Regions from separate parts of the Paenibacillus sp. 7516 genome, predicted to be linked through region 2. Evidence: predicted binding sites of a transcription regulator. Region 2 holds the regulator's gene; the other holds the start of a gene.

Region 1 (16,408 bases), on a different contig from region 2:
TCAATTGTTACAGGCGAGTCCAAAATCCCTGAAGCAGGCGGACGCATCAAACGCGTTTTCCTTGAACCGGATCACGTGGAGCCGTTGCCAGAGGCTGTGGAAGCTATTCGACAAGCAGATGCCATCCTGATTGGGCCAGGCAGCTTGTATACGAGCATTCTGCCTAACTTATTAGTTCCCAAACTGGCAGAGGCTGTTGTCGAGGCAGAGGCCGTGAAGATGTTTATATGCAATGTGATGACACAGCCTGGAGAGACGGATAACTATACGGTGAGTGACCACCTCAAGGCGGTTCATGAGCACGTGGGGCATCAGCTCTTTGACTATGTTATTGTTAATAATGGTGAAATTCCGCTGCAGGTACAGAATAGGTATGCGGAAAAAGGAGCCAAACCGGTTGTTTTGGATATGGATGTACTAAAAAGTTCAGGCTATCAGGTGGTTGCGGATACACTCGTTCTGTTTAGAACTTATCTGCGTCATGATGCCGATAAGCTTAGTCACCACATCTATCAGCTGGTCCAAAATTGGATGTTACGGAAGAGGTGAAGTCCCATGTCGTTTGCAGCACAGACCAAAAAAGAATTAACCATGATTGAGAGTGAACCGTGCTGCGAAAAGGCGGAACTTTCAGCCCTCATCCGTATGCTAGGTGCGGTGCAGTTATCGAATAAAAAAGTTATCTTGGATATTTCGACGGAGAATGCCGCGATCGCAAGACGGGCATACTCTCTGCTTAAAAAGCATTTTCAAGTGCATACGGAATTGCTTGTCCGCAAAAAAATGCGGCTGAAAAAGAACAATGTATATATTGTTCGTATTCCGTCCATGGTACAGGAGATATTAAAGGATCTGTACATTGTATCGGAAGGCTTTTTGTTTACTCCAGGAATTAATCAGGAGCTGTTACGGAAAAACTGTTGTAAACGGGCTTATCTACGCGGCGCGTTTATGGCGGGTGGCTCGGTCAACAACCCTGAAGGATCCTCATATCACCTGGAGATCGCATCCATGTATGAAGAGCACTGTCAGGCCCTCGTGGACCTGGCCAATGAATTTCATCTCAACGCCCGGTGTATAGAACGCAAAAAAGGATTCATCCTATACATTAAGGAAGGCGAGAAAATTATTGAGCTGCTCAGCATCATTGGTGCGCATCAAGCCTTGTTCAAGTTTGAGGATGTACGGATTATGCGGGATATGCGTAATTCCGTTAACCGGATCGTCAACTGTGAGACAGCTAATCTGAACAAGACGATCGGAGCTGCAGTGAGACAGATCGACAATATCAAGCTGCTGCAAAAGGAAGTCGGTTTGGAGTCTTTGCCTGAGAAGCTGCGTGAGGTTGCAGAGGTCAGACTGGCGCATCCTGACATTAACCTGAAGGAAGTTGGCGAGCTGTTAAAAGGTACCGTCAGCAAATCGGGTGTCAACCATCGGCTTCGCAAGATTGACGAGTTGGCTGAGAAAGTGCGGAATGAACGTCACGGTTAACGGATGTGGACCTGGTTAAATAATCAGAAATGTGCTGGTTTTTTTTCTTCTAGTGTCCTGCGCGGGTTAATGGTATAATGTTATAAATATAATTGTGTATTTAATGTCTAGATTTCTAATAGGGGGTAAGTTTCCATGACAAAGCACCCGGTAGTTGTCCGTTTGAAAACGGGTCTCCATGCCAGACCTGCGGCACTGTTCGTTCAAGAAGCGAATAAGTACTCATCTGAAGTGTTCGTCGAGAAGGACGACAAAAAAGTTAATGCAAAAAGTATCATGGGGATCATGAGCCTTGCAATCAGTACTGGTACAGAAATCCAAATTAGTGCTGAAGGCGCGGACGCCGAACAGGCTGTAAACGCTTTAGTGAGTTTGGTGAGCAAGGAAGAACTTGAAAACCAATAAGATATGATTAACATGACATGAAGAAGTCCCGCAAGGGGCTTTTTTGCGTTATAGGGATAATCAAGTGCAACATTTTGGAAAACACCTCCGTCTGTTAGGGTATCAAACGGCTTTGAGATTGAGATCTTAAATATAAGGAGGCTATGCGTAATGGGTAAACAATGGATGAAACCGCTAGGTGCGGTATTGGTGGCAGGAACATTGCTCGTTGGTGGTACAGCGTGGGTGGCACCGGGGAATTATGCCTATGCTGCAGAAGTACAAGGGGTACAGCAAAATGTGATTAATGTAGTGGGCAAAGGCGAGATTCAGGTAAAGCCGGACATCGCTTATCTATCGATCGGTGTGAATAGCACGGCTGAGACAGCAGCCTCCGCCCAGAAGGCAAATGCCGCAAAAATTCAAAAGGTATCCAACCTGCTGAAGAATACGTGGAAAATCAGTGCAGACGACATTCAGACCAGTCAGTTCTATGTACAGCCAAACTATACGTATACTGATAAAGAAGGTCAGCAAATTAAAGGCTATACCGCTCATCATACGCTGACGATTACGTACCGGGAGATGGACAAGATTGGTGAACTGTTGGATGCTGCTTCGCAGGCAGGTGCCAATAATATCGAGAATGTACGCTTTACGGTAGAAAATCCGGAAAACTTTGAAGCACAAGTGATCGAGAAGGCAGTAGCTAATGCAGAGGTGAAAGCAGGAGCGATTGCCAAGGCGGTTAAACGTCAATTGGGTGCTGTGTTGTCTGTAACTCAAGGTGATGCCAATGTACCTGTGTTCTATGCAACAGAAAGTTCGATGGTCAAGGATATGGCACAGTCTGCTGCGGGTACAGAAATTGAAACAGGTCAGGTAAAAGTGAGCACGACGCTCAACATTACGTATGAAATGAAATAAACATAGAAGAAGATATGAAGAGACTGTGTCCATCGGGCAGGGTCTCTTTTGTTATTAAGAGGAGCTTTAATGAAGTTAGGCATCAACCACCTTGCTTCAACGAGAATAATGATGATGATTTGATGTCTTTTTTGTATATTTGTTCGTAACAAAACCTTTACCAAATGGATTTGGATTGAACAACATTGTAACTGGTGCTGTAAACCTTTCCTCAATTGGGTTAATTATAATAAAGAGGTGAGCGTATGAGATATGCGATCAGGATACATACGCAATGAACCCTAGGCAAATTCGAGAGGAGTTATATATATGACATCATGGAAAAAGTGGACAAGTGCATTACTCGCGGCAGGAATCATTGTAGGTAGTGGGGCGGTATGGCAGGATAACTCCGTGCAAGCAGCTTCGGTTACTTCTAAAGTTACGGCATCCACAGATGTTACATTGAAGACTGCAGGCAAAACGTTGACACAAAAGGGACTTTTACAAGGTGGATCCACGTGGGTATCCCTCACTGCAGTTAAGGATGTGGCTGGTGGTACATTAACCTATAACGCAAAAACAAAAGAGTACACACTGACTGCAGCGAATAACACGATGAAAATCAGCCTGGCCGATGGTGAACCATCGCTAAGAGTAAATAATTATTATCCCAACGTTGAGGCGAAACTGATCAAGGGACGCCTGTACATTCCTTTTTCGGCGATGAGAGATTATTTGGGTGTTCAAGGCAGCTGGGATGGTAAAACCAAAACACTGGCGCTGAGCAAAGTGAAGCAAAATAGCGTGAAAGTGAAATCGGCAACCGTGAAAGTGGACATCAAAAATGCTGAGGTAGATATTCAATATCCACAGGTGAGTGGACTTGCTAGCGATGAAGCCGAAGCGGCAATCAACAAAGTGCTGAAAGACGAAGTGGATACATTTGTAGCTGCTTTCAAGAAGCAAACGGCAGAATACGGAACGGCAGCAGCCAACCGTCCATATGCATTCGAGAGCACCTATGTGGTGACGTACAACGAAAACGGCGTGCTGGGATTGGTTACTCAGCGTTATGAGGATTATGCCGGGGCCCACGGGATGACCACACGAACAGGTCACACCTTTGCGCTTGATACAGGTAAAGAGCTGAGTCTTGATGATGTGCTGCAAAACAACAAGACGATGCGCGATACACTTGGCAAAAAAGTTGGTGAACAGCTTAAAGCTCGCGGTGGTTACCTGGACGGCTATAAAGGGCTGAACAAGGATCAGGACTTCTATGTAACGCCTACAGGCGTAGTTGTGTTCTTCCAACTGTATGAGTACACTGCTTATGCAGAAGGTTTCCCGGAATTCCCGTTTACGTACAAAGAGTTACTCCCTAAAGGTACACAGCCATTCAGTGGAATTGCAGCAGAGTAATTATTCGATATCATTCTTAAAAAAGAGCGCCCCTCGTCATGTTCATGACAAGGGGCGCTTCTTCGTAGTATGAACAGGTCAATCAGATTGGCCTGTTCATATCCAATATACAGTTACCTCGGCTTATACGCCTTGGGAGCCAACGTTTGCGATGACTTTATCAATGATACCGTAATCGGCAGCTTCAGCAGCACTCATGAAGTAGTCACGGTCTGTATCTTTCTCGATGCGCTCCAGTGGTTGACCTGTGCGCTCAGCGATGATGCGGTTCAAGGTATCACGCATTTTCAGAATGCGGCGGGCACGGATTTCGATATCCGAAGCCTGACCTTGTGCGCCGCCCAGCGGCTGGTGAATCATGATCTCACTGTTAGGCAGTGCAAAACGTTTACCTTTTGCACCTGCATTGAGCAAGAATGCACCCATGGAAGCAGCCATACCTACACAGATAGTAGATACATCAGGTTTGATAAATTGCATTGTATCGTAAATGGCCATACCGGCTGTAATGGATCCGCCTGGGCTGTTGATGTATAGATGAATGTCTTTCTCCGGATCTTCCGCAGCGAGGAACAACATCTGTGCCATGATGGCATTCGCAACAACGTCATTTACATCGCTGCCTAGAAAGATAATACGATCCTTCAGCAATCTGGAATAGATGTCATAGGCGCGCTCACCGCGGTTGCTCTGTTCAACGACCATAGGAATATAACTCACGTGAAAAACCTCCTCGGAAATGTACATGGAATAGTGTATCTATTTAAACTGTTACCGTATTACCCACATCATAAACAATTTCAAACAAAAAGTCAAAGAAAGTCAAACTAACTTTGAAAAAAAAGAAACCTTTACGGTTCCATTGGTTAAAAGGGTTATGAGTTGCTAATCAAGAATGGCGCGCCCGCCAAGAATCGAACTTGGATCTCAGGCTTCGGAGGCCTACGTCATATCCATTGGACCACGGGCGCACGTTGATGTGACAGCAATAATGATTATAGCTCATGGAATCCTGAATTGCAAGAGATATGATCAAGCTTATGGTTTGGAATGACCTGAAATTGATCATGATGATGAAGAATGGATAAAGAGAGCATTTAAGTAAATGCTAAGAGAAGTTTTGGACAGGTTGCATGAAGCACGATCCTGGAGTCAATAGAAGCGATATATAGATGAGAAATTAGGTTTTCTTCTATATATGGTATGAATGCGGCTGCACTTTCCTGTGGAAGTCGGAGATTGTGAAAATATGCGCGTACAATGGCCCGAAACGTTGTGAAATAAGGCTTTTGAAACACTTGCATGTCGCGTCAGTTTTAGGTAGAATAGACGTGGGACTTAAAAAGTTAACCCGGGACATTTTAGGGCCATGAAAGAGAGCTTGGAACGAGAAGCTTGCGGGAGTGGAAAGCATGCGAACGATTTTAGAAGTGCAAAAGCAGCTTCTGCCTGATCTCATGGATGTCTTGAAGAAGAGGTATACGATTCTGCACCAGATCATGTTATCGGATGTGATCGGGAGAAGGACGTTAGCCAATTCCATGCAGATGACCGAGCGGGTTCTGAGGGCTGAGACCGATTTGTTAAAGGCTCAGGGACTTATTGAAATTGACAGTGCAGGGATGAAGATCAGTGAGGCAGGGCATGATCTGCTGCAGCAGTTAGAGCCAGTAGCCAAAGAGCTGTTCGGATTATCCGAGCTGGAAGAACGCATCAAGCAAGCCTACGGTCTGCAAAAGGTAGTTGTCGTTCCCGGCGATTCGGACATTTCTCCATTTGCCAAACGGGAACTGGGTAAGGCTGGAGCAAAGGCTCTTAGTCAGGTAATGAATGATAACGACGTTGTTGCCGTTACAGGCGGATCAACAACGGCAGAAGTAGCAGAGCAGCTGACTCCGCCAACATCGCTTAAAGGTGTCTGGTTCGTACCGGCACGCGGCGGATTGGGAGAAAGCCTCGAAATTCAGGCCAATACGATTGCATCGACAATGGCAAAACGGGTAGGAGCACAATACAAACTCCTGCATGTACCGGATTTGCTTAGTGATCATGCCTATGAATCATTAATTCAGGACCCTAGCGTTCAGGAGATTCTTCAGCTGATCCGACAATCACGCATCGTAATTCACGGAATCGGTGATGCCGTGGAGATGGCGCGAAGACGCAAACTTGCAGCGGAGATCATTGAAGAGCTTCAGGAGCAAGGAGCCGTATCTGAATCCTTCGGTTATTATTTTAACGATCAGGGTGAAGTGGTACACACCATGCTAACTCTGGGCATGCGACTTCAGGATATTGAACGGACCGATGTCGTGATTGGAATTGCGGGCGGCAAAAGTAAAGCGGCTGCCATTCATTCCGTACTGCGATTCGGGCAGGAAGATATTCTGATTATTGATGAGGCAGCTGCCGAAGTCATCGTTGCCGAAATGGAATAAAGATTTTCTTTTACCACAACTCTTGTTGTCTTGACGGACTTCACCGTCTGTCTTGAATATATAGCTTCATAAAAAAATTAAATCAAAACTTGGGAGGAACTTACTCATGATTAAAGTAGGTATTAACGGTTTTGGACGTATTGGTCGCTTGGCATTCCGCCGTATTCAAAATGTAGAGGGCATTGAAGTAGTAGCAATCAACGACTTGACTGACGCTAAAATGCTGGCTCATTTGCTTAAATATGATACAACTCAAGGTCGCTTCGATGGCGATGTTGAAGTACACGACGGCTTCTTCAAAGTGAACGGCAAAGAAGTTAAAGTACTGGCTAACCGTAACCCAGAAGAACTTCCTTGGGGCGACCTGGGCGTAGACATCGTTCTGGAATGTACTGGATTCTTCACAACGAAAGAAGCAGCTGAGAAGCACCTTAAAGGCGGCGCTAAAAAAGTTGTTATCTCCGCACCAGCTACTGGCGACATGAAAACCATCGTTTACAACGTAAACCATGAAATCCTCGACGGTACTGAAACTGTAATCTCCGGCGCATCTTGCACAACAAACTGCCTGGCTCCTATGGCAAAAACACTGCAAGACAAATTCGGAATCGTTCAAGGCTTGATGACTACAATTCACGCTTACACTGGCGACCAAAACACATTGGATGCTCCACACCCTAAAGGTGACTTCCGTCGTGCTCGCGCAGCAGCTGAAAACATCATCCCTAACACAACTGGTGCTGCTAAAGCAATCGGTTTGGTTATCCCTGAACTGCAAGGTAAACTCGACGGTGCAGCTCAACGTGTACCAGTAGCTACTGGTTCCCTGACTGAGCTCGTAACTGTTCTTGGACAAAAAGTAACTGCTGATGAAGTTAACGCAGCAATGAAAGAAGCTTCCGATCCACAAACTTTCGGATACACTGAAGACGAAATCGTATCTTCCGATATCCAAGGTATCACTTTCGGTTCCCTGTTTGATGCAACTCAAACTAAAGTTCTGACTGTGGGCGACCAACAACTGGTTAAAACTGTAGCTTGGTATGACAACGAAATGTCCTACACAGCTCAATTGGTTCGCACTTTGGAGCACTTTGCAAAAATGATTAAGTAATATCTGCAATAACATAGAGCGGAAACAGATGCTATTGTTTCCGCTCTTTATCTATCAACATTTTGCAAATTTCTCAAAAACACCAGGGTTGACAGGGGGTTTGGGCTCCTGATCGGTCCACCAAATACATGGGTGCGGAGGAAATACAGATGAACAAAAAAAGTGTACGCGATATCGAATTGACAGGAAAACGGGCTTTTGTCCGTGTAGATTTCAATGTGCCGCTCGAAGATGGTAAAATTACAGATGACAAACGTATTCGTGCAACACTGCCAACGATCAACTTCTTGATCGAAAAAGGTGCGAAAGTCATTCTTGCGAGCCACATGGGTCGTCCAAATGGCGAAGTTGTGGAATCCTTGCGTTTGACTCCAGCAGCTGAGCGTCTGTCCGAACTGCTTGGTAAAAAAGTGGTTAAAGCTGACGATTCCATCGGTGAAACTGTTAAAGCGCAAGTTGCTGAACTGAACAACGGTGACGTCTTGTTGCTTGAAAACGTTCGTTTCCATGCAGGCGAAGAGAAAAACGATCCAGAACTGGCAAAACAATTTGCTGAACTGGCTGACGTTTTCGTTAACGATGCTTTCGGAGCGGCTCACAGAGCACATGCTTCAACAGAAGGTATCGCTCACTTGCTGCCAGCAGTATCCGGTCTTTTGATGGAGAAAGAACTTGAAGTGCTCGGCAAAGCCATTTCCAACCCTGAGCGTCCGTTCACTGCAATCATTGGCGGATCCAAAGTTAAGGACAAAATCGATGTAATCGACAACCTGCTTAACATTGCAGACAACGTAATCATCGGTGGAGGATTGTCCTACACATTCATGAAGGCTCAAGGCCACGAAGTAGGCCAATCCCTGTTGGATGAGTCCAAACTGGATGTAGCTCTGGGCTTCATCGAAAAAGCAAAAAAACTGGGTAAAAACTTCTATCTGCCAGTAGATATCGTCATTTCTGATGATTTCAGCGCTAACGCAAACACAAAAGTGGTTGAAGTTGGCGACATTCCTGCAGATTGGGAAGGTATCGACATCGGTCCTAAAACACGTGAGATCTATGCTGACGTTGTTAAAAACTCCAAACTTGTAGTATGGAACGGACCAATGGGCGTATTCGAAATCGAGCCTTTCTCCCACGGTACTCGTGCAGTGGCGGAAGCTTGTGCAACAACGGATGCTTACACAGTAATTGGTGGTGGCGACTCCGCAGCAGCAGCTGAGAAGTTCAAACTGGCTGATAAAATGGACCACATCTCCACAGGTGGCGGTGCATCGCTGGAATTCATGGAAGGCAAGGTGCTTCCAGGCGTAGTTGCATTGAACGACAAGTAAGTTTTAAGCTATAGCATGAAGGAGTTGAAAACCATGAGAACACCGATTATCGCAGGTAACTGGAAAATGTTCAAAACGGTTTCCGAATCCAATGACTTCATTCAGGAAGTTAAAGGAAAAGCGGAAGTTGAAGGCGTGGAGACTGTAATCTGTGCACCGTTTACGAATCTGCCTACATTGGTAGAGGCTGTGAAAGGCACAAACATCAAAATTGGTGCTCAAAATCTTCACTTTGAAGACAACGGTGCATTCACTGGTGAAATCAGCGGCGTAATGCTGAAAGATCTGGGCGTGGATTATGTAATCATTGGTCACTCGGAGCGCCGTCAATATTTTGCGGAAACCGATGAGACTGTTAATAAAAAGCTGCATGCAGCATTCCGTCACGGATTGACTCCAATCTTCTGTCTTGGTGAGACACTTGAAGAGCGCGAAGCGAACCAAACAAAAGACGTATGCAAAGTGCAAACGGAAGCTGCTTTTGCAGGTTTGTCTGCAGATCAAGCGGCACAAGTGGTTATCGCTTATGAACCAATCTGGGCGATTGGTACAGGTAAATCCTCCACATCCCAAGATGCGAATGAAGTTATTGCTTACATCCGTAGCCTGGTGAAGGATCTGTACGACGAGAAGGTTGCAAGTGCAGTTCGTATTCAATACGGCGGCAGTGTTAAACCAGAGAACGTAACAGAATACCTCGGACAAAGCGACATCGACGGCGCGCTTGTTGGCGGTGCCAGCTTGCAGCCGGCTTCGTTCATCGCGCTTGTTGAGGGGGCGAAGTAATGACAGCTCCAAAACCTGTAGCACTGATCATCATGGATGGCTTTGGTCTTCGTAACACGGTGGAAGGCAACGCAGTAGCGCAAGCCAAAAAGCCGAACTACGATCGCTTTATGAGCCAATTCCCACACACCACTCTCACTGCTTGCGGTGAAGCTGTAGGTTTGCCAGAAGGGCAAATGGGGAACTCCGAGGTAGGTCACCTGAACATTGGTGCCGGCCGGATCGTATACCAGGATTTGACCCGTATCTCCAAATCGATTCGTGACGGAGAGTTCTTCGACAACGAAACACTTGTCAAAGCTGTGCGCGAAGCGAAACAAAACGGTAAAAAGCTTCACCTTTACGGATTGTTGTCTGATGGCGGCGTACATAGTCACATCGACCACCTGTTTGCCATGCTGGATCTGGCCAAAAAAGAAGAAATGAATGACGTTTATATTCATGCCTTCCTGGATGGTCGTGACGTTATGCCGGATAGCGGTAAAGACTTCATGAAGAAACTGATCGCCAAAATTGAGGAAGTCGGTGTAGGACAAATCGCAACGGTTCAAGGTCGCTACTACGCGATGGACCGTGACAAACGTTGGGAACGTGTTGAGAAATCATATCGTGCCATCGTTTATGGTGATGGACCAAAATACAACGATCCACTCAGAGCGGTTGAAGAATCGTATGAGAAGTCCGTATTTGACGAATTCGTTGAGCCAACGGTTATTGTTAAAGCGGATGGTGAGCCGGTAGGCTTGGTAGAAAGCGGCGATTCCGTAATCTTCCTGAACTTCCGTCCTGACCGTGCGATTCAGCTGTCGCAAGTATTCACGAACAAGGATTTCCGTGGTTTCGACCGCGGTCCGAAATTCCCAGAAGGCTTGCACTTTGTCTGCCTGACATTGTTCAGTGAAACCGTTGAAGGTTATGTGGCATACTCGCCTAAAAACCTCGACAATACACTGGGTGAAGTTCTGGTTCAGAACAACAAGAAACAGCTGCGTATTGCTGAAACTGAGAAATACCCGCACGTTACCTTCTTCTTCAGCGGTGGTCGTGACGTTGAGCTTCCGGGCGAAACTCGCGTGCTGATCAACTCGCCAAAAGTTGCAACGTACGATCTGCAACCGGAGATGAGCGCTTATGAAGTAGCTGACGCATGTGTACGTGAGATCGAAGCGGACAAACATGATGCGATCATCCTGAACTTCGCCAACCCGGATATGGTTGGACACTCCGGCATGCTGGAGCCTACCATTAAGGCGGTTGAAGTGACAGATGAGTGCATGGGACGTGTTGTTGATGCAGTGCTTGCCAAAGGCGGCGTTGTACTCATCACTGCTGACCATGGTAACGCGGATATGGTATTCGATGAGCAAGGACGTCCGTTCACTGCTCATACAACGAACCCGGTTCCATTTATCGTTACAGACCCTAACGTAACCTTGCGTGAAGGTGGAATCCTGGCCGATATCGCGCCAACGATTCTGGACCTGATGCAATTGCCTAAACCGGAAGAAATGACAGGTACTTCTGTCATCGCTACCCGTAAATAATTCGTTTAAATAGGTTGTTGAATAAGACAAAGTGGAACCTGGAACGAAGCAAGCAGAACCAATCTGAAGAAGCAACGCGTTCGCCTTTATCACATGATTCTAACTTATGAAGATAAGTTCAAAGGAATCAGGGGATAACAGCGATCGGAAGATGGTACTGCATGCGGAGTGGTCTGGTGAAACTCAATTATTCTGAACGTATTAAAAATAAATTCAAATTAAAAGGAGATTATCACTCATGACTATTATTTCTGACGTGTACGCTCGCGAAGTCCTCGACTCCCGCGGTAACCCTACAGTTGAAGTTGAAGTATACCTGGAGTCCGGCGCAATCGGACGCGCAATCGTTCCATCTGGTGCATCCACTGGTGCCCACGAAGCTGTTGAGCTTCGCGATGGTGACAAATCCCGCTACCTGGGTAAAGGCGTTCTGCAAGCTGTTAAGAACGTAAACGAAACAATCGCTCCAGAAGTAATCGGTATGGACGCTTTGGATCAACTGGGTATCGACAAAATGATGATCGCTTTGGATGGTACGCCAAACAAAGGTAAACTGGGTGCTAACGCAATCCTGGCTGTATCCATGGCTGTAGCTCGCGCAGCTGCTGACGCTCTGGACCTGCCACTGTATGTTTACCTGGGCGGATTCAACGCTAAAGCACTGCCAGTACCAATGATGAACATCATCAACGGTGGTGAGCATGCTGACAACAACATCGACGTTCAAGAGTTCATGGTTCTTCCTGTTGGAGCACCAACATTCAAAGAAGCTCTTCGCGTAGGCGCAGAAATCTTCCACAACCTGAAATCCGTACTGAGCTCCAAAGGCCTGAACACAGCTGTAGGTGACGAAGGTGGTTTCGCACCGAACCTTGGTTCGAACGAAGAAGCAATCACTACAATCATCGAAGCGATTGAAAAAGCAGGATACAAACCAGGTGTTGACGTATTCCTGGGTATGGACGTAGCTTCCACTGAGTTCTACAAAGATGGTAAATACACACTTGCTGGCGAAGGTAAATCTTACACTTCCGCTGAGTATGTTGACCTTCTGGCTTCATGGGTTGAGAAATACCCAATCATCACAATCGAAGACGGTATGTCCGAAGACGACTGGGATGGCTGGAAATTGCTCACTGAAAAACTGGGAGACAAAGTACAACTCGTTGGTGACGACTTGTTCGTAACGAACACTGAGCGTCTGGAAAAAGGTATCAACGAAGGTATTGGTAACTCCATCCTGATCAAAGTTAACCAAATCGGTACGCTGACTGAAACATTCGATGCAATCGAAATGGCTAAACGCGCAGGATACACAGCTGTAATCTCCCACCGTTCCGGTGAGTCCGAAGACAGCACAATCGCTGACATCGCGGTTGCAACAAATGCAGGACAAATCAAAACAGGTGCACCTTCCCGTACAGACCGTATCGCGAAGTACAACCAATTGCTCCGCATCGAGGATCAACTGGGCGAACTGGCTCAATACAATGGTCTTAAAGGATTCTACAACCTTAAAAAATAAGCTGTGTTCACAGCTTCTAGGGCAAGCCGGGTAACCGGCTTGTCTTTTTCATTTCTTCATAATATAGACAGTATCATGGATAAGGTTGTAGATTGGGAATAGCTGTGGTACAATTAAAGTAACTGTTTTTATGGTGAGATGTTATGCCCACATGGGTAGGAGGTGGAAAGAATGGATATTGCTTTGAAATTGCTGCTCGTTGTTTTCTCGATCGGTCTAATCACTGTAGTATTGCTGCAGCACGGGAAAAGCGCTGGTTTGGCGGGTGCCATCTCCGGTGGTGCGGAACATCTTTTCGGTAAAACGAAAGCGCGCGGATTGGATCTTTTCCTGCAACGTGCAACCGTTGTACTGGGTGCAGGATTTATGATCTTGGCTATCATTGTTACAGTCATTTCTAAATAAGGAATCTGCTGTAATGATTGGTAGATCAAGCATATATGAATGAACGACCTAAGATGATGAACCTTCGTTTCGAGAAGAAACGGAGGTTTTTTAATACATTGGCGCATGTCCAAAGTTTCCCAACAGCATTTTTTTAACCCATGTAATCTTCGGTTCCCCACTTCCATTTCGTTTTTCTTCCCGTTACTTAGCCCAGTTGCTTACTTAGTGGTTCAATACGAACGACTTTGCTCCAGACATTTCATCTTTATTTCATCTTTGAACGTAGTTCTTTAAGGAATTTGTTATCCTAAAATCCAATGAAAACGTGTACCCATGACGTGAAGTGCTGCATTCAGCTGAGGTTTGGATTATTTTGCGGGGTACGGATGCGGTGGATTGAATTCGTGTATACTAGGGTATGAGATAGTGAGGGCATGTGTTACGTGGCATGAAAATTGCAAAAATTCAGATACATAAAGACAGGATACAAACCAGATTACACTTTTACGTTTCCCGAGGTGAATATTAATGATAACAGAACAACAATTGCTCGACTTCATGCGGGAAACCGCTTATAAACCGATGACCTATCAGGAGCTGGAACAGCACTTCGAGATTGAAGATGCAGCTGATTTCAAAGCCTTTTTGATCATGCTGAATACACTGGAGGAATCCGGTAAAATTCTGCTTACCCGTAACAACAGGTACGGCATGCCTGAACGCATGAACCTGGTTCGCGGAAGGCTGCAGGCACATGCGAAGGGATTTGCTTTTCTCATCCCTGAGGATAAAGAGCATCCGGATGTCTACATCCATGCCAATGATATGAAGAGTGCGATGAACGGGGACACGGTGCTTGTTAAAGTGACGTCTCAGGGTCCATCCAACGGACGTTTGGAAGGCGAGATCGTACGCATTGTTACCCGTGCAGTTACCCAAGTGGTCGGTGTGTTCCAAAACCATGAGGTATACGGCTTCGTCATTCCGGACGATAAGCGGATTAACCGTGATATTTTCATTCCGCGTACGAATTCTGCCGGGGCTGTAGATGGACAAAAAGTCGTCGCCAAAATCGTGAGCTACCCGGAAGGTCGCGCTGCCGCAGAAGGCGAGATTATAGAGATTCTTGGACATAAGGATGATCCAGGCATTGATATATTGTCCGTCATTCGCAAGCATCAGCTGCCGGAAGCATTCCCGGATGAAGTGGTGGAAGAAGCAGAACAAGCTCCCGAATCCATTACGGATGAAGAGATCGTGCAGCAGGGCCGCCGTGATTTGCGTGGATTAAACATCGTAACCATCGATGGAGAAGACGCCAAGGATCTGGACGATGCTGTCAATGTGGAGAAGCTGCCGAACGGGAACTACCGTCTGGGTGTCCATATTGCGGATGTCGGTTATTATGTACGCGAGAACTCCAAACTGGATCAGGAAGCATACAATCGTGGTTGCAGCGTGTACTTGGTAGACCGTGTTATTCCGATGCTGCCGCATCGTCTCTCGAACGGGATCTGTAGCTTGAATCCGCAGGTGGATCGCCTTACGCTGTCTTGTGAAATGGAATTCAACGACCAGATGAAGGTTGTGAACCACGACATCTTCACGAGTGTGATCAAAACCAAAGAGCGTATGACGTATGCGAACGTTCGTAAAATTCTTGAAGGCGAAGAGCCGGAATTGCTGGAGCGCTACAAGGATCTGGTGGATGACTTCCATCTGATGAAAGAAATTGCCCTTAAGCTTCGCGCGATGCGTATGCGCCGGGGTGCGGTTGACTTTGATTTTGAAGAATCCAAAATCATTGTGAACGAAGAAGGCAAACCAGTCGATATCGTGAAACGCGAGCGTTCCATTGCAGAGCAAATCATTGAAGAATTCATGCTGGCGGCCAATGAGACCGTGGCAGAACACTTCCACTGGTTGAAGGTTCCGTTTATCTACCGTGTGCATGAAGATCCCGATCAGGAAAAATTGCAAAACTTCCTCGCTTTTGCAGCGAACTTCGGACACCATGTAAAAGGACGCGGTAACGCGATCCACCCACGTGCACTTCAATCCCTGCTCGAGGATATCAATGGAACGAAGGAACAGACGGTGATCAGTACGATGATGCTGCGTTCCATGAAGCAGGCGAAGTATGATGCGGAAATGTCGGGGCACTTTGGCCTCGCGGCTGAGTTCTACAGTCACTTCACATCACCGATTCGTCGTTATCCCGATCTGGTTATTCACCGTGTCATTCGGGAAGTGATTGAGAACAAGGGTGCGCTGCCGGAGAATCGTCAGGAATACCTGGCGTCACGCATGTCCGATATTGCGCAGCAATCATCTGAGCGTGAACGTGTGGCGGTTGAAGCCGAGCGGGATACAGAGAAAATGAAGAAAGCTGAGTACATGCTCGATAAGGTCGGCGAAGAATTCGAAGGCATGATTAGCAGTGTAACCAGCTTCGGCATGTTCATTGAACTCGAGAATACGGTAGAAGGCTTGATCCGACTGAGTGCACTGACGGACGACTATTACCACTTTGACGATCAGCATATGGCTCTCATTGGTGAACGGACCTCGAAAGTGTTCCGTATCGGAGATGAGGTGAAGATTCGTGTTGCTCGCGTGAGCATGGAAGAATACACGATTGACTTTGAAATGGTGGATATGAAGCCACGCAGTGAACGGCCAGGTGGTTTTGGTGGCGGCAACCGAGGCGGCAGAGGCGGACGTCCTGCTGGCGGTGGTGGCCGGAGTGGCGCCAAAGGCGGTTCTGGTGGATTCAGTGGCTCACGTGGAGGCAAAGGTGGCGGCAGCCGCGGTGGAAGAGCACCGGAAGAGAGCAGCAAGGGTGGACGTGGCAGCTTCAGTGGAAAAGGTGGTGGCAAACCGAAAGGTGAACGCCGCACGGGAGATGCAAGTGCACCAGCTGCTGCTCGCGGTAAAGGCACAGGAGCAGTTAGCTTTGGTTTTGGATCGGGTAAAGGTGGATACAGCTCTGCGCCGTCCAGTCAGGACAGCGGCACTGGCGGCCAAGGGACTGATCTGAACAGCGGTAAAGGCCGTGGCGAAGGCAGCTTCAA
Region 2 (16,408 bases):
GGGTTGGGTTGCTGGGCTTTTAAAGCATGCACTGGAAGAGATGAACCGGAATAAACAAAGCATTTCGTTTTTGCATCCATTCTCATTTGCTTTTTACCGCAAGTATGGATGGGAAACCTACATTGAATATAAAAAATATAAAGTGCCTGTTGCTCATTTGCCGGCGAAAAAAGCTACACCAGGTAACATTCGGCGTGGTGATCCTGGTCTTGATATATTAAAAGAAGTTTACAGCGCATATGCGGAACGCTATAACGGAACTCTCGTTCGTGATGATTCGTGGTGGGAGAACTCAGTGCTCACGGATGGAACCAGCCAGAAGGCAGTCTATCTGGATGAAGCAGGACAAGCCCAAGGATACCTACTGTATGAAGTGAAAGAACGTAAGTTTGCCATTGATGAGATCATTTATCTCAATGAAGAAGCCAGACAAGCCCTCTGGACCTTTATTGCAAATCACGATTCAATGATTGAAGAGGTGACCCTGCAGGCACCTGCGAGTGATACACTTGCCTTTCAACTGGATAATCCACGAATACAGCAGGAGATCGTACCTTACTTCATGGCACGGATTGTAAGTGTGGAGCAGTTTATTTCGCAATATCCTTTTGCGAGCCAAGACTCACCCGTACAGATTAATCTTCAGGTAGAGGATGCTCATGCTCCTTGGAATGAAGGCGTATGGCAGTTGAATGTAGCGATGAATGGTACAGCCTCCATATGGAAAACCTCCGAAACTGTCTTGGAAGAGCAGACACTCAAGGTCAACATTCAAGCTCTTACCGCGATGCTTATGGGATATAGACGACCCGCAGAGATGGCTCAAATGGGTCGAATCCACGGCCCGGCAGAAGTCATTACTGCGTTAGAGCATACGATCCCTGAACGGGAAACTTATCTGCTTGATTTCTTCTGATTTTTCAAATGTGTTCATGAGTATATCCGAAGCCACTTCATACTGGCTGCTTTCCCTTTTCGTATTTATAGAGAAACAGTGCTACAGTGAGACAAATGAACTTCTCCGGCTTTTTTGGAGAGGTTTTTTTGTGTCCGGGGAATATTTCGTGTAAAATCGTAAAAAATGAATAGTGACCCCACTTGGCAAAACCACAAAATATGCTATAATGTATATAAAGTCAAAGAAAGTCAAAGTCAACTGAAGGTTAAATACTTACGTAGCTTTCTTTCTACATTCCGGTGATGAGACACATTTCATGAACGATGGATATCATCGGAAAGAGGCAGTACCAAGAGGACCTTCGTGCGTCCTTGCTCTCCCGAATAAGCCAGCGGAAATCAAGATTCGTTGTTTCCCTGTTTGGTTAAATGGGTTGAGAAGGTGCACTCTGTGGGGGCGTGTGGGTCCTTATTGACTTAACGTTTCAGACAGTGGAGGATGAGTGGATGCGTAATATCTCTGATATTATCGAACAATATCTGAAGAGTATTTTGCATGAAAGTCCCGAAGGAATGGTTGAAATTCAGCGCAATGATCTTGCAGATCAATTCTCATGCGTACCATCCCAGATCAACTATGTTATAAGCACACGCTTTACTCTTGAAAAAGGATATTTGGTCGAGAGTAAACGTGGTGGCGGCGGTTATGTCCGCATACAGCGGATCGAATTGCCGGCCCACTCTGCTCTGCATAATCATCTGCACCATAGCATCGGGGATGAGATTGGACAGACAGCTGCCGAAGGCTTGATTTATCAGCTGGAAGAAGCACGTTTCCTGAGTAAAAGGGAAGCCGGGTTGATGCGTGCAGCTGTATCAAGAGAAATTTTATTGGTCAAACTTCCTTACCGGGATCAAATTCGTGCCAGAATGTTAAAGGCGATGTTAATATCTTTGCTCGGTAAATGAAAACCTATCGGGATCAAGGAGGTACATCCTAAATGCTGTGCCAAGAATGCGACAAACGTCCCGCGACTCTTCATTTCACCAAAATCGTGAATGGCGAGAAGACGGAATTCCATATTTGTGAGTCATGTGCCCGTGAAAAGGGAGAAATGATTCCGGGAACATCGAATGGATTTTCCATTCACAACCTGTTGTCCGGGCTGCTTGATTTCGAACCTAAGAATGGAAATGCCGGGGCTCCCCCTGCTCAGACTCTTCGCTGTGAAGAGTGCGGCATGACTTACTCACAGTTTAGCAAAATCGGCCGATTCGGCTGCAGTTCTTGTTATAAATATTTTGACAGTCGTCTGGATCCATTGTTCAAACGGGTTCATGGCAGCACAACCCATGTGGGCAAAGTGCCTGCACGGGCTGGTGGTCGCATTAAAGTGAAACGGCAGATTGCCGACCTGAAGCGCCATCTCCAGGAGAGTATCGCCCAGGAAGAATTTGAAGAGGCGGCTCAGATCCGTGACCAGATCAGGGAACTTGAAAAAGAAATAGCTCAGGAGTAGAGTTTGTCATGAGTAGGAGGGACGCGTAATGCCTAATCTGCGCTTTACAGAGAAGGCGCTCAGCGACTGGATGCGCAGTGAAGCGGCTGATTCCGAAATCGTCATTAGCAGCCGTGTCCGGATCGCACGTAATCTTCAGCATTACCCATTTCCAATGCTTGCTTCCAATGAGCAATCGGAAGAAGTGCTGAATAAGCTGAGCGAAGTACTTCAATATGATGACGTTCATGCCTTTGGAGATTTCCATACCTTGGACCTGATGGATATTGATGATCTCGATAAGCGGGTGCTGGTGGAGAAACATTTGATTAGCCCCAGTCTTGCGAACGAATCAAAAAATGGTGCGGTTATTCTCAGTGAGGATGAATCCGTCAGTATTATGATTAACGAAGAGGACCATCTTCGTATCCAATGCCTCTATCCGGGGTTCCAGGTGAAAGAAGCCTGGGAGAAAGCTTCCGCCATAGACGATGCTTTTGAAGCGCATGTGGATTATGCTTTTGATGATCGCAGAGGGTACCTGACCAGCTGTCCTACCAATGTAGGTACAGGGGTAAGAGCATCTGTAATGATGCATCTGCCTGCTCTGGTGATGACACAGCAGATCGGACGCATTCTGACAGCCGTTTCTCAAGTGGGGTTGACGGTGCGGGGGATTTATGGCGAAGGCAGCGAGGCGATGGGCAACCTTTTCCAGATCTCCAATCAAATTACGCTTGGACAGACGGAACAAGAGGTCATCGATAATCTGCATAGCGTTGTGCTTCAGATGATTGGGCATGAACGTACAGCCAGAGAGCGGTTAATTTCCGACTCGAGACTGCGGATTACCGATAGAGTGATGCGTTCATATGGGATTTTGTCCCACGCAGCCATTATGGATTCCAAAGAAGCCGCGCAGCGTCTCTCGGATGTTCGCTTAGGTGTAGATCTGGGGCTGTTGAACGGATTGTCCATTACGGTAATGAACGAGTTAAACGTGATGACACAACCAGGCTTTTTGCAGAAAACATTCGGAGAAGATATGCGTACAGATGAGCGTGACATCTACCGGGCTCAGTTGATTCGTGATACGATCAATGCAGCCAATCAAACCTAGTAATTGTTTTCGTCAGATTTAATATTAAGGTTTCATGCCGCATCTGCGGCTTTATATAAAATAGGCATTTACCTAAATGGGGAATGACTTTATTCGCAGCATGGCTGCAAACAAGAATGATATGAATTATACGGCGGGATTATGATCAAGGCCCCCGTTTTATCCAAAACCATGGAGGTGCAGGAGATATGATGTTTGGAAGATTTACGGAACGGGCCCAAAAGGTGCTCGCACTCGCGCAGGAAGAAGCTGTCCGTCTCGGTCATAATAACATCGGTACAGAGCACATTTTGCTCGGCCTCATTCGTGAAGGCGAAGGCATCGCAGCCAAAGCGCTGATCGGCCTGGGACTCGGATTGGAAAAAATTCAAGATGAAGTAGAAACGCTGATTGGCCGCGGTCAAGAGCAACCTACGAACATTGCATATACGCCTCGTGCGAAAAAAGTAATTGAACTGTCCATGGATGAGGCTCGCAAATTGGGTCACACCTATGTAGGAACAGAGCATATCTTGCTCGGATTGATTCGTGAAGGCGAGGGTGTTGCAGCACGCGTGCTGAACAACCTTGGTATTAGTTTGAACAAAGCACGCCAACAAGTGCTGCAGTTGCTTGGCAGCAGTGAGGCTGTATCCAGTCATAATGGAACGCCTGCTAATGTAAGCACACCAACACTGGACAGTCTGGCACGTGATCTTACCGCTTATGCGAAGGAAAACAACCTGGATCCGGTCATCGGCCGCAGCAAAGAAATTGAGCGTGTTATTCAAGTACTGAGCCGTCGTACCAAGAACAACCCTGTATTGATCGGTGAACCTGGTGTAGGTAAAACAGCGATTGCTGAAGGTCTTGCACAGAAAATCATCGCCAACGAAATTCCGGAGACATTGCGCGACAAACGTGTCATGACCCTGGATATGGGTTCTGTTGTTGCCGGAACGAAGTACCGTGGTGAGTTTGAGGATCGCTTGAAAAAAATCATGGATGAGATTCGTCAGGCAGGTAACATTGTCCTGTTCATCGACGAATTGCACACCCTGATCGGTGCAGGCGGAGCTGAGGGCGCCATCGATGCTTCGAACATTTTGAAACCGGCTCTCGCTCGTGGAGAATTGCAATGCATCGGTGCAACAACCCTGGATGAGTACCGCAAATATATTGAGAAGGATGCAGCGCTTGAGCGTCGTTTCCAACCGATAACCGTAGATCAGCCTTCTCCGGAAGAAGCCATTCAAATTTTGCACGGCCTGCGTGATCGTTATGAAGCCCACCACCGTGTGAAAATTACGGACGAAGCGATTGTACAGGCGGTTAAATTGTCTGACCGTTACATCACAGATCGTTTCCTGCCAGACAAAGCGATTGACCTGATTGATGAAGCGGGTTCCAAAGTAAGATTGAACTCATACACCATTCCGCCGAACCTGAAACAACTGGAAAGCCGTCTCGAAGATATCCGTAAGGAAAAAGACGCAGCTGTCCAAAGCCAGGAGTTCGAAAAAGCAGCAGCTCTGCGTGATACGGAACAAAAAATCCGTGAAGAGCTGGATGTAACGAAGAACCAATGGAAAGAAAAACAAGGTCGTACGGATTCCGAAGTAACGCCTGAGGATATCGCACAAGTGGTAGCCAACTGGACGGGAATTCCGGTAAACAAGCTGAAAGAAGAAGAGACTCAACGCCTGATGAATCTGGAATCCATCCTGCATGAACGTGTCATCGGTCAGGATGAAGCCGTGAAATCAGTCAGCCGTGCGGTTCGCCGTGCTCGTGCTGGATTGAAAGATCCAAAACGTCCAATGGGATCCTTCATCTTCCTCGGTCCTACTGGGGTAGGTAAAACCGAGCTGGCTCGTGCGCTTGCCGAAGCTATGTTCGGCGATGAAAATGCAGTGATCCGCATTGACATGTCCGAGTATGGTGAGAAACACTCGACTTCAAGACTCGTTGGAGCGCCTCCAGGATATGTGGGTTACGAAGAAGGCGGTCAGTTGACAGAGAAAGTTCGTCGCAAACCGTATTCCGTAGTCCTGCTCGACGAGATCGAAAAAGCACATCCGGAAGTATTCAACATCTTGCTGCAAGTGCTTGAGGATGGTCGTCTGACAGACTCGAAAGGTCGTGTCGTGGACTTCCGTAACACTTTGATCATTCTGACATCCAACGTGGGTGCCGAAGCGATCAAACGTAACTCTACACTCGGCTTCACAGCTGTTGTGGATGCAGGTGCGGATTACGATAACATGAAGGGTAAAGTCATGGATGAGCTGAAGAAAAGCTTCCGTCCAGAGTTCCTTAACCGGATTGATGAGATCATCGTATTCCACTCTCTTGAAGAGAAACACATTGCTGAGATTGTCTCCCTCATGAGCGAGGAGCTCCGGAAACGTCTGCGTGAATACGAAGTCGACTTCGAGCTTACAGACAATGCCAAGGCCTTCCTGGCCAAAGCTGGCTTTGATCCAGCTTACGGTGCTCGTCCGCTTCGCCGGGCAATCCAGAAGCATATCGAAGACAAACTGTCTGAAGAATTGCTTACAGGTACGGTAACCAAAGGCGATTCGTTGTTGATCGATGAAGAGAACGGCGCACTGTCCGTAACCAAAAAGGAAGCAGTAGTTCCTTCCAATGCAGCAAATGAAGAAATTGAAACAAAATAAAGGATGAATAGGTTGGGAATAAGTCCAACAGCTATTGATTCTGAATGTCCTTCTCGGCTCCGGCCGGGAAGGATTTTTTTGATGTATGGACTTAACACAAATGATTATGTTAGGAACATGTGTAAAGTTTACGATAATCCTTTACGAAAAATCTCAAACAATGGTAAACTTTTATTAACCCTGCACGTCAGAAATTCAGGGCAAAATTCGTCGAAAAATGCAAAATGCTGTTATAAAATAAATCCTAGGAGTGCTGAAGTGGCCAAAGTTAAAACCAAGTTTCAATGTACGGAATGTGGTTATGAAGCCCCAAAATGGTACGGCAAATGTCCGGGGTGTCAGTCATGGAATTCCATGGTGGAAGAAACGGAAACGGTTGTCAAAACACAAGGGAGAAATTCCCCCCTCTTTGACAGTAAAGATAAACCGCTTCCCATCATAGATATAGATAGCGGTCAGGAACCGCGTGTGCAGACTGGAATCGGAGAGCTGAACCGGGTATTGGGAGGCGGGATTGTTCCGGGTTCTCTCGTGCTGGTAGGCGGAGATCCGGGAATCGGAAAATCAACGCTGATGCTGCAAACATCGCATGCTCTAACGCATTCGGGCTTGCGCGTGTTATATGTTTCGGGTGAGGAATCGGTGAAACAGACCAAATTGCGTGCTGATCGTCTGGATGCACTCTCTCCTGAACTGTATGTGCTGTGTGAAACGAATATGGAACGTGTAGAGGAAGCGGTGGAGCAGATCCAGCCGCATTTTCTTGTCATCGACTCCATTCAGACGGTATATCTCCCAGAAGTCACCAGTGCACCCGGTAGCGTAGCACAGGTAAGGGAATGTACTTCCCGGTTTATGAGGATCGCCAAAGGCCGAGGCATTGCAACCGTGCTTGTGGGGCATGTTACGAAAGAAGGGGCTATCGCTGGTCCGCGTATGCTGGAACATATGGTGGACTGTGTTCTTTACTTTGAAGGGGAACGTCATCATACGTATAGACTGTTGCGTGCGGTTAAAAATCGTTTTGGTTCAACCAATGAGATCGGTATTTTCGAAATGGGCGAAGACGGCTTGCGTGAAGTGGGCAATCCTTCCGAACTCTTTCTGTCCGAACGACCGCTCGGTGTAGCGGGTTCTACGGTAGTTGCAAGTATGGAAGGCACTAGACCGATGCTGGTTGAGCTGCAGGCGCTCATCTCTGCAACACATTTCCCGTCTCCCCGCCGTATGGCAACAGGGATAGATCATCACAGGCTGAACCTGATTATTGCGGTGCTTGAGAAGCGGATGGGCATGTTTTTGCAAACGCAGGATGCGTACCTGAATGTGGCCGGGGGAGTTCGGCTCGATGAACCGGCGGTGGATTTGGCGGTTGCCGTCAGCATTGCATCCAGTTTGAGGGATGTGCCGACCAAGCCAGATGATGTAATATTTGGCGAAATTGGTTTGACAGGTGAGGTTCGGGCCGTATCACGGGCTGAACAACGTGTGAAGGAAGCCGAGAAACTGGGCTTCAAACGAGTCATTTTACCGGAGAAAAGCTTAAAGGGCTGGAAACATCCTCGCGGGATACAACTCATCGGTGTGAATACCGTGGCAGATGCACTAGCGGTTGCTTTAGATTAGGGGGCATAACAAGATGAAAGATTCGAGCCAACTGGATAAAATGAATGAATTGTTGAGGCTGATCGCACCAGGTACACCTTTCCGCGAAGGTCTGGAGAACGTGCTGCGCGCCAAGACGGGGGCACTGCTTGTTGTAGGATACAGCCCTGAAGTAATGGAAGTGGTCGACGGGGGCTTCTCGATCAATTGCGATTTCTCCCCCAACTATCTCTATGAACTCGCCAAGATGGACGGTGCCATCATTCTTAGCGAGGATTTAAAGCGTATTCTGTATGCCAACACCCAGCTTATTCCGGATTCCTCCATCTCTTCCTCTGAGACAGGGATTCGTCACCGGACAGCAGAACGTGTAGCCAAGCAAACAGGCAAATTGGTCGTATCCATCTCGCAGCGCCGGAATATTATTACCTTATATCAGGGAACGCTTAGATATTCGCTTAAGGAAATTGGAGTTATTCTGACGAAGGCTAACCAGGCGATTCAAACGCTGGAGAAGTACAAAGCTGTACTTACCCAATCCCTTACGAATCTAAGTGCCTCGGAGTTCGAAGAACTTGTCACTATCCCTGAAGTGGTAAATGTCATTCAGCGTACGGAAATGGTGATGCGCATCAAAACGGAAATCAAGCGCTACATCCATGAACTTGGGAATGAAGGTCGACTCATCTCCATGCAGATGGAAGAATTGGTTGGAACGACGGAGGAAGAAGCGTGGTTGCTGTACAAGGACTATGCACGTGACGATAGTGACGAGAAAATTCGCGAAATTATCGTGGGCCTCAAACGCCTGTCGGATGATGAATTGCTGGATGCGCATCACATCGTCCGTCTGCTCGGCTATCCTTCATCGGCTGCTACATCGGAAGATTCGGTTGCACCGCGCGGATATCGGGTATTGAATAAGATACCACGCCTTCCGAATGTCATTATTCATAACCTTGTGGACCAATTTGAACAATTGCCGCATGTGATCATGGCAACGATTGAAGAGCTGGATGAAGTCGACGGTATTGGTGAGGTACGCGCCCGGACCATTAAGGAAGGGCTGAAGCGTCTGCAGGAGCAAATGTTTATCGACAGACAAATGTAATCCAGAGCTATCAGTATAGGTTTGCCTATAACGGCCCTGAAGATGATGAGGTGAAACAACAATGTTAACCAGATTCATTCCGAACCTCTTTACCTTGGGTAATCTGTTTCTTGGAATGATGGCGATACTGCTTGCAATTGATGGGAATTACAGCCTGGCTGCAATTATGGTGATCGTGGCGATGCTGCTGGATGGGTTGGATGGCCGGGTAGCGCGTGCACTCAATGCCCAAAGTGAATTTGGCAAGGAGCTAGACTCCCTGTCTGACATGGTTTCGTTTGGTGCAGCCCCGGCACTCATTATGTTTATGGTTTCCTTCCAGGATGCATCACCGGTTCTCGCCTGGATCGCTACGGCAAGCTTCCCCATTTGTGGAGCCATTCGGCTTGCACGCTTTAATGTAAGACCCGGAATTCCCGGATACTTTACCGGCCTGCCCATTCCGGCAGCTGGAGGTGTGCTTGCAACGCTGACGTTGTTTAACAAGGATATTGGTCCCGTGAGCATGATGATAGCTACATTGTTATTATCCTACCTGATGGTCAGCTCGCTTAAATATCCGAATTTCAAAAAGGTTGGTTTGCCGCGAAAAGCGATCTGGATCGCCCCTTGGGTGGTTGTATTTGCTGTAGCGGTTGCCGTCATTTTTCCGGAACAGTTGTCGAAGCTGATCTTTATTCCACTGGTGCTGTACGCTCTATATGGAATGAAGCATAATATGCGGACGGCAGCCTCCCGCAATCGGGCGAAGAAGCGCAAGGAAGAGAAGTCTTCTCGTCCTTCCGATCGGTAATGGTTTACGGATTGGCATACTGCCTTGGATGAATAAGAAAAAGCACGCATTCTCCTTCAGGAGCGTACGTGCTTTTTTTGTTGATTCGAATCTATACAGTACCTACTCTTGCACGGCAACTTCGCCAATCATTTACGACAAATTGAACATCCCTAACGTCGAACATTTCTGTGACTCGTGATTCACGACTTCTTCCATGTTGATATCCAGCAGATTGCAGAGAGCTGACATATAAAACAGGTTCCGCCCCAGTTCGGAGCTGATGACCTCTTTGCAATTCTCGCACAATTCACCTTCCACATGCGTTTCCAGCAGGCCCTTGGTTTGAGCAATACCGCTCTCGGGGGCATATTTCTGCTTGGTGGCGTGCAGCTCAATGCAGCCGCATTCGGTAATGGCCTTGGACACGGCACGATTGACAGAAGCTCCGGCTTGTCCTGTTTTGGACAGTACATCAATCAGACTGCGATGACGCAGCAACAGCTCGGAAACCTGATCCTGAAAAGCCTGTAAACTTAGCGTACTCATTTTGCTACTCACCTCGGGATATGAATTGAATTCATTATATGCCAATAATTTACCTTCTTTCAACTGACGATTGCAAACATTTCCAAAAAGTTCTTGCAACCGGGATTAGCAATCCAACAATTGGATCATACTGGATATGAAGATGAAGGACAATTAAAGGAGGTGCAGGGACATATGTGGAAAAAAGGCATTTTAACTTTTACAGGATTGTGCGGTGCATGGTTTGGCTACACGGCATATCATCTGGCAGGAAAATCCGTCCCGTGGATGGCTGAATGGATTCAGTCAGCAGGGCTGCTGGGGGCAGGAGTAGCAACGGCACTGGGCGCTGTATTGTTTATGGCTGTATGTAATATTGGTGGAACCTTGCTGGCAAGCAGGCTGCAAAATGGGATTGATTCTTTGGCTAAAGTACCGATGAACGAACTGGCTGCTGGTGCAGCAGGTACCGTTGCAGGGTTACTGGTGGCTTTGCTGCTCTATCCATGTCTGACTTGGCTGGGAACAGCAGGAGAGGTGCTTCAGGTGGCTCTGACGGCCGTAAGCGGATATTCGGGGTACATGCTAGCCATGGCGAAGAAAGACGACCTTGCTGCATTCTGGATGTCTGGGCGATGGGGGCACCCCGAGCTGGATGAAGACAGACGGATGGAAGAACACAAGATTTTGGATACCAGTGTCATTATTGATGGCCGTATCGCAGATATATGCAAGACTGGGTTTATCGAAGGTACAATTGTGATTCCGGAATTCGTCTTGGAAGAACTTCAGCATATTGCAGATTCCTCGGATCTGCTGAAGCGAAACAGAGGCCGGCGCGGACTCGACATTTTGAATAAAATCCAAAAAGAACTCGACGTGAAGGTGCTCATTTACGAAGGGGATTTCGAAGAAATATCGGAAGTGGACAGCAAGCTGGTCAAACTCGCCAAAGTGCTTCAGGGCAAGGTGGTTACCAATGACTTTAACCTGAACAAGGTTTGCGAGCTCCAGGGTGTATCTGTACTGAACATCAACGATCTGGCGAATGCGGTGAAGCCAGTGGTGCTGCCTGGTGAAGAGATCATGGTGCAGATCATCAAGGATGGCAAGGAGCATGGCCAAGGTGTAGCTTATCTGGATGACGGTACGATGATTGTCGTGGAAGGCGGACGCGAGTATATCGGCATGATGATGGAAGTGCTGGTGACCAGTGTGCTGCAGACTTCCGCGGGACGAATGATTTTTGCCAAGCCGAAACTGTTGGAAAAAGCCCAATAAAGGGGTATGATGGGTAGTGTATCGTTCACCGATATTTATATCGCTTGAAGATATTCAGTATCGTAGAACGATAAACTGACAGACAAGGCAGGGATTACGGCATGGATAAAGGGTGGGGTGTCGTCATTGTGGCAGCAGGTCGGGGAACCCGAATGGGAACAACCGAGAGCAAGCAGTTTCTGCTGCTGCAGGACAAGCCCGTTTTCATACATACGCTTGAAGTATTTGCCGCTCTGGACGAGATCAGCGAGATTGTGCTGGTAACCGGAGCCGCAGATGTTGAACGCTGCCTGGATTGGGTAAAAGAATACCGACTGGAGTCGCGTGTCCGTGTCATCCCCGGAGGGAAAGAGAGACAGCATTCTGTTCAAGAAGGCCTGAAGGCCTTACAGACGGATTGGGTTCTCGTTCACGACGGGGTACGTCCTTTTGTTGACCGTAAGCAGATTACAGGTTGCATGGAGGCCGCGATGTCGGGGGGAGCCGCTGTACTTGCCGTTCCCGTTAAAGATACGATCAAACAAGTGAATGCGGAAGGAATCGTTACGGCGACGCCTGACCGCAGCAGTCTGTGGAGTATTCAAACCCCGCAGGCTTTTCGTCTTTCTTCACTGCTGCTTGCTTACGAGTCGGCCGCAAGGGACGGATTTCTGGGGACGGATGACGCCATGCTGGCTGAGCGCCAGGGGATGTCCGTCCAGGTTGTGGAAGGAAGTTATACCAACATCAAATTAACGACGCCGGAAGATTTGGAATATGCCGCGTTTTTGCTTGGGGGAGAGAAGAAGCGATGATACGTGTAGGACAGGGATTTGATGTACACCAGTTGGTGGAGGGACGTCCGTGCATCATTGGCGGGGTAACGATTCCTTATGAAAAAGGACTGCTTGGTCACTCGGATGCAGATGTGCTGCTGCATGCCATCAGTGATGCCATTCTGGGTGCACTTGCACTTGGGGACATCGGCAAACATTTCCCGGACACCGATCCGGAGTTCAAGGACGCGGATAGCCTCAAACTGCTGGAGCATGTATGGCAGCTCGTGAAAGATCGCGGATATCGTTTGGGAAACATCGACTCTACTATTATTGCGCAGAAACCGAAAATGGCCCCATACATTCCACAGATGGCTGAGGTCATTGCCAAGGCGCTGGAAGCGGATGTTGATCAGGTCAATGTCAAAGCAACGACTACGGAGCAGCTCGGATTCCCTGGACGGGGAGAGGGGATTGCGGCCCAATCGGTTGTTTGCCTTGTTCGTGTGTGATATTATCAACCAACTAGTATACGGAGGGGATATTTTATGAGCACAGAAGTTCGTGTGCGTTACGCGCCGAGTCCAACGGGACACCTGCATATCGGGAATGCCCGTACGGCGCTCTTTAACTATTTGTATGCCAAACATAATAACGGGAAATTCATCATTCGTATTGAGGATACTGACGTAAAACGGAACATTGCGGGTGGCGAGGAAAGCCAGCTTAAATATCTGAAATGGCTCGGAATCGAGTGGGATGAGAGCATTGATGTAGGCGGGGAATACGGACCTTACCGTCAGACGGAACGTTTGGATATTTACCGTAAATACACCCAGGAGCTGCTGGACAAAGGTCTGGCTTACCGCTGCTTCTGCACGGAAGAAGAGCTGGAGCAAGAGCGCGAGGAGCAAACGGCACGTGGAGAGACGCCGCGTTATTCGGGCAAACACCGTGACCTAACGCCAGAGCAGATCAGTGCTTTTGAAGCGGAAGGCCGCGTTGCGAGCATTCGTTTCCGTGTACCGGAAGAGCGCACATATACGTTCGATGACATGGTTAAAGGCACCATTTCATTTAACAGCAAGGAGTCCGGGGACTTCGTCATTGTGAAAAAAGACGGCATTCCCACGTACAACTATGCCGTTGCAGTGGATGATCACCTGATGAAAATCTCCCACGTTCTTCGCGGGGAAGATCACATCTCCAACACGCCGCGTCAGCTGATGATCTATGAAGCGCTCGGCTGGGAGCCGCCGCAATTCGGTCATATGACCCTGATCGTGAATGAAAATCACAAGAAGCTGAGTAAACGGGACGAGTCCGTCATTCAGTTTATCGAACAATATGATCAGCTCGGCTACTTGCCAGAGGCGATGTTCAACTTCATCTCCCTGCTTGGCTGGTCGCCGGAAGGGGAAGAAGAGATCTTCTCGCAGGAACAGTTGATCTCCATCTTTGATACCAAACGTTTGTCCAAGAGTCCGGCTGTATTTGATACGCACAAGCTGGCGCACTTGAACAATCACTATATTAAACATGCAGACCCGGATCGTATTGCTGAAATGGCGATTCCGCATCTGCAAAAGGCAGGACGGATCGCAGCTGAGCTGTCACCTGAGCAGAAGGAATGGGCGTATACACTCGTTCATCTGTACCAGGAGCAAATGACTGCAGCCTCCGACATTGTAGAACTGTCTGAAGTATTCTTCCGCTCCCATCTGGAGCTGGATGCAGAAGCGACTGCCGTGCTTGGGGAAGAGCAGGTGCCAACTGTTCTGAAGGCCTTTGCCGACAAAGTTCAGGCGAGTGAAGAGTTTACCCCTAGTAAAATGGCCGCATTGATCAAGGAAGTACAGAAGGAAACCGGATTTAAAGGCAAGCAGCTGTTTATGCCTATCCGTGTAGCACTGACTGGACAGACCCATGGACGTGACCTGAATCAAACGATTGTACTGCTCGGCCGGGATACGGTTATTGAGCGTCTGCATGCACAGGTAAAAGGCGCGTAATCCAGGGACGCTGTAGTTCCTGGTATTGCCGCCGATGAAGGTCGGTATCGCTTGGGATGAAGTTATTGCAAGGTTGTTGTCAGTCCAGTACCTTTTCGCTATAATAGCAACACAAAGGTTAAATGACATGTTTCAGCATTCATCATAGAACAGCAAAGACCGGGAGGAGTAAACCGAACCGGACAGTTCCAGAGAGGATGGTCCCGCAGCGAAGAATGGATTTCTTTGGCTGCGGTGGCTGTGAGCCATCCACTGTCCGTCGGTCGAAATGCGCCCGTGAGCTGCATAGCCGAATCCGGCCCCGCCTCTTGTACGTGTAGGAGAGGAAAACGTCAGGATAGGTTGTGACGGTTGGTTTCCGTTACCGAACCGCTTGAGGGTTCATTCTTATTTGTCGGAACAGGTGGCAGCCATTCGCTGACTGTCTAATTCTGATATGTAAGTTGGGCCGAGCAGAGTGGGACCGCGATTAACGCCTCTGCAGCATAATGCTGCAGGGGCGTTTTTTGTTTGGGGCGAGTCAGCAGTACACTACCAAGAGGGCTGCGCCGTCCGGTATGCCGGAGGACGAAGACCTGAACAAGAGGGGAACGAGCATGTTCAAGAAGATCAGATCAGATATCCAGGCGGTGTTTGAAAACGATCCGGCTGCCCGGGGATGGTTCGAGGTTGTATTTACCTATTCGGGGCTGCATGCGATATGGGCTCATCGGATCGCGCACTTTTTCTATAAACGCAAATGGTTCTCGGTTGCCCGGTTCATCTCGCAGTTCAGCCGTTTTATGACAGGAATTGAGATTCACCCTGGAGCGACCATAGGGAATCGGCTGTTTATTGACCACGGAATGGGTGTAGTTATTGGTGAAACCTGTGAGATTGGCGATGATGTTGTTATTTACCAGGGGGTTACACTTGGCGGAACAGGGAAAGAAAAAGGAAAGAGACACCCGACGATTGGCAATAATGTGGTTATCTCATCCGGAGCCAAAGTGCTCGGTTCATTTAGCGTTGGTGATCAATGTAACATTGGAGCCAACTCGGTCGTATTGAAAGAAGTGCCATCCAACAGTACAGTTGTAGGCATACCGGGAAGAATCGTCAAGCAGGACGGACGCCGGGTGGATCGCCTGAATCAGCAGCTCCCTGATCCGGTCATTGACTCTCTGCGCAGTATGCAGCAAGAGATCGAACGATTGCGTGAAGAAGTGCGTACACTACAGGATAGCCGTAAGAATGAGACTTCACGTGATACAATAAATAAATAGGGAAGTATGAATGAAAGGAAAGTGACCATGACGCTTCAAATTTACAATACGATGAGTCGTACCAAAGAAAATTTCGTTCCCCAAGAACCGGGGAAGGTAAAAATGTATGTGTGCGGACCGACAGTATATGATTACATTCATATCGGGAATGCACGTCCGGTTATTTTTTTCGACACCGTTCGCGGCTACTTGGAACAGACAGGGCATGAAGTGAACTACGTTGTAAACTTCACGGATGTTGATGATAAATTGATTCGCAAAGCCGAACAGCTGGGTACTGACGTTCCTCATGTTGCCGAGAAGTTTATTGCTGCGTACTACGAGGATCTTGAGGGATTGGGGATTCCCAAGGCCAGCAGCAACCCGAGAGTTACAGAGAATATGCCGCTCATTATCGATTTTATCCGTGAGTTGGTTGAAAAGGGCTTTGCTTATGAAAATGGTGGGGACGTATATTACCGCACAGGCAAATTCGAAGAGTACGGCAAGCTGTCGAAGCAGAATCTGCAGGAATTGCAGTTCGGTATCCGGATTGGTGTAGATGAGCGCAAAGAACATCCCGAAGATTTCGTGCTCTGGAAAGCAGCTAAACCAGGGGAAATCTACTGGTCCAGTCCTTGGGGCAATGGTCGTCCGGGCTGGCATATCGAATGCTCTGCTATGGCGCGTGAATATCTGGGAGATACGCTCGATATCCATGGAGGTGGACAGGATCTGCAGTTCCCTCACCATGAGTGCGAATGCGCACAATCCGAGGTGCTGACAGGCAAACCGCTCGCCAACTACTGGATGCATAACGGATTTATCCGTATCGATAACGAAAAAATGTCGAAATCACTCGGTAACGGAGTGCTTGTAAAAGACCTTCGAACCCAGTACAAGCGTGAAGCCATTCGTTATTTT

The links. Region 2 encodes CtsR, which represses protease genes until heat stress. Its sites were predicted from a motif close to ATGGTCAATAAAGGTCAAACA; they were not measured.
Region 1: a site for CtsR is predicted at 5,018-5,038, ahead of clpP (ATP-dependent Clp endopeptidase proteolytic subunit ClpP). Genes of this name have one in related genera too.

What each region holds. Positions count from the first base shown of each region.
Region 1 is NZ_NPBI01000040.1:35,435-51,842, forward strand. Features, by position in the region: gene CHI14_RS26800 (gluconeogenesis factor YvcK family protein) at 1-549, shown strand, start outside; gene whiA (DNA-binding protein WhiA) at 556-1,494, shown strand; gene CHI14_RS26810 (HPr family phosphocarrier protein) at 1,630-1,899, shown strand; gene CHI14_RS26815 (SIMPL domain-containing protein) at 2,050-2,805, shown strand; gene CHI14_RS26820 (PdaC/SigV domain-containing protein) at 3,115-4,209, shown strand; gene clpP (ATP-dependent Clp endopeptidase proteolytic subunit ClpP) at 4,333-4,929, opposite strand; tRNA gene CHI14_RS26830 (tRNA-Arg) at 5,106-5,180, opposite strand; gene CHI14_RS26835 (sugar-binding transcriptional regulator) at 5,622-6,647, shown strand; gene gap (type I glyceraldehyde-3-phosphate dehydrogenase) at 6,754-7,761, shown strand; gene CHI14_RS26845 (phosphoglycerate kinase) at 7,911-9,092, shown strand; gene tpiA (triose-phosphate isomerase) at 9,126-9,878, shown strand; gene gpmI (2,3-bisphosphoglycerate-independent phosphoglycerate mutase) at 9,878-11,422, shown strand; gene eno (phosphopyruvate hydratase) at 11,661-12,947, shown strand; gene secG (preprotein translocase subunit SecG) at 13,119-13,352, shown strand; gene rnr (ribonuclease R) at 13,863-16,408, shown strand, end outside.
Region 2 is NZ_NPBI01000047.1:45,681-62,088, reverse strand. Features, by position in the region: gene CHI14_RS28940 (GNAT family N-acetyltransferase) at 1-916, shown strand, start outside; gene CHI14_RS28935 (CtsR family transcriptional regulator) at 1,405-1,866, shown strand; gene mcsA (protein-arginine kinase activator protein McsA) at 1,899-2,417, shown strand; gene mcsB (protein-arginine kinase McsB) at 2,446-3,516, shown strand; gene clpC (ATP-dependent protease ATP-binding subunit ClpC) at 3,705-6,176, shown strand; gene radA (DNA repair protein RadA) at 6,435-7,802, shown strand; gene disA (DNA integrity scanning diadenylate cyclase DisA) at 7,816-8,892, shown strand; gene pssA (CDP-diacylglycerol--serine O-phosphatidyltransferase) at 8,954-9,685, shown strand; gene CHI14_RS28900 (nucleoside triphosphate pyrophosphohydrolase family protein) at 9,818-10,213, opposite strand; gene CHI14_RS28895 (PIN/TRAM domain-containing protein) at 10,388-11,473, shown strand; gene ispD (2-C-methyl-D-erythritol 4-phosphate cytidylyltransferase) at 11,575-12,267, shown strand; gene ispF (2-C-methyl-D-erythritol 2,4-cyclodiphosphate synthase) at 12,264-12,740, shown strand; gene gltX (glutamate--tRNA ligase) at 12,777-14,240, shown strand; gene cysE (serine O-acetyltransferase) at 14,837-15,505, shown strand; gene cysS (cysteine--tRNA ligase) at 15,533-16,408, shown strand, end outside.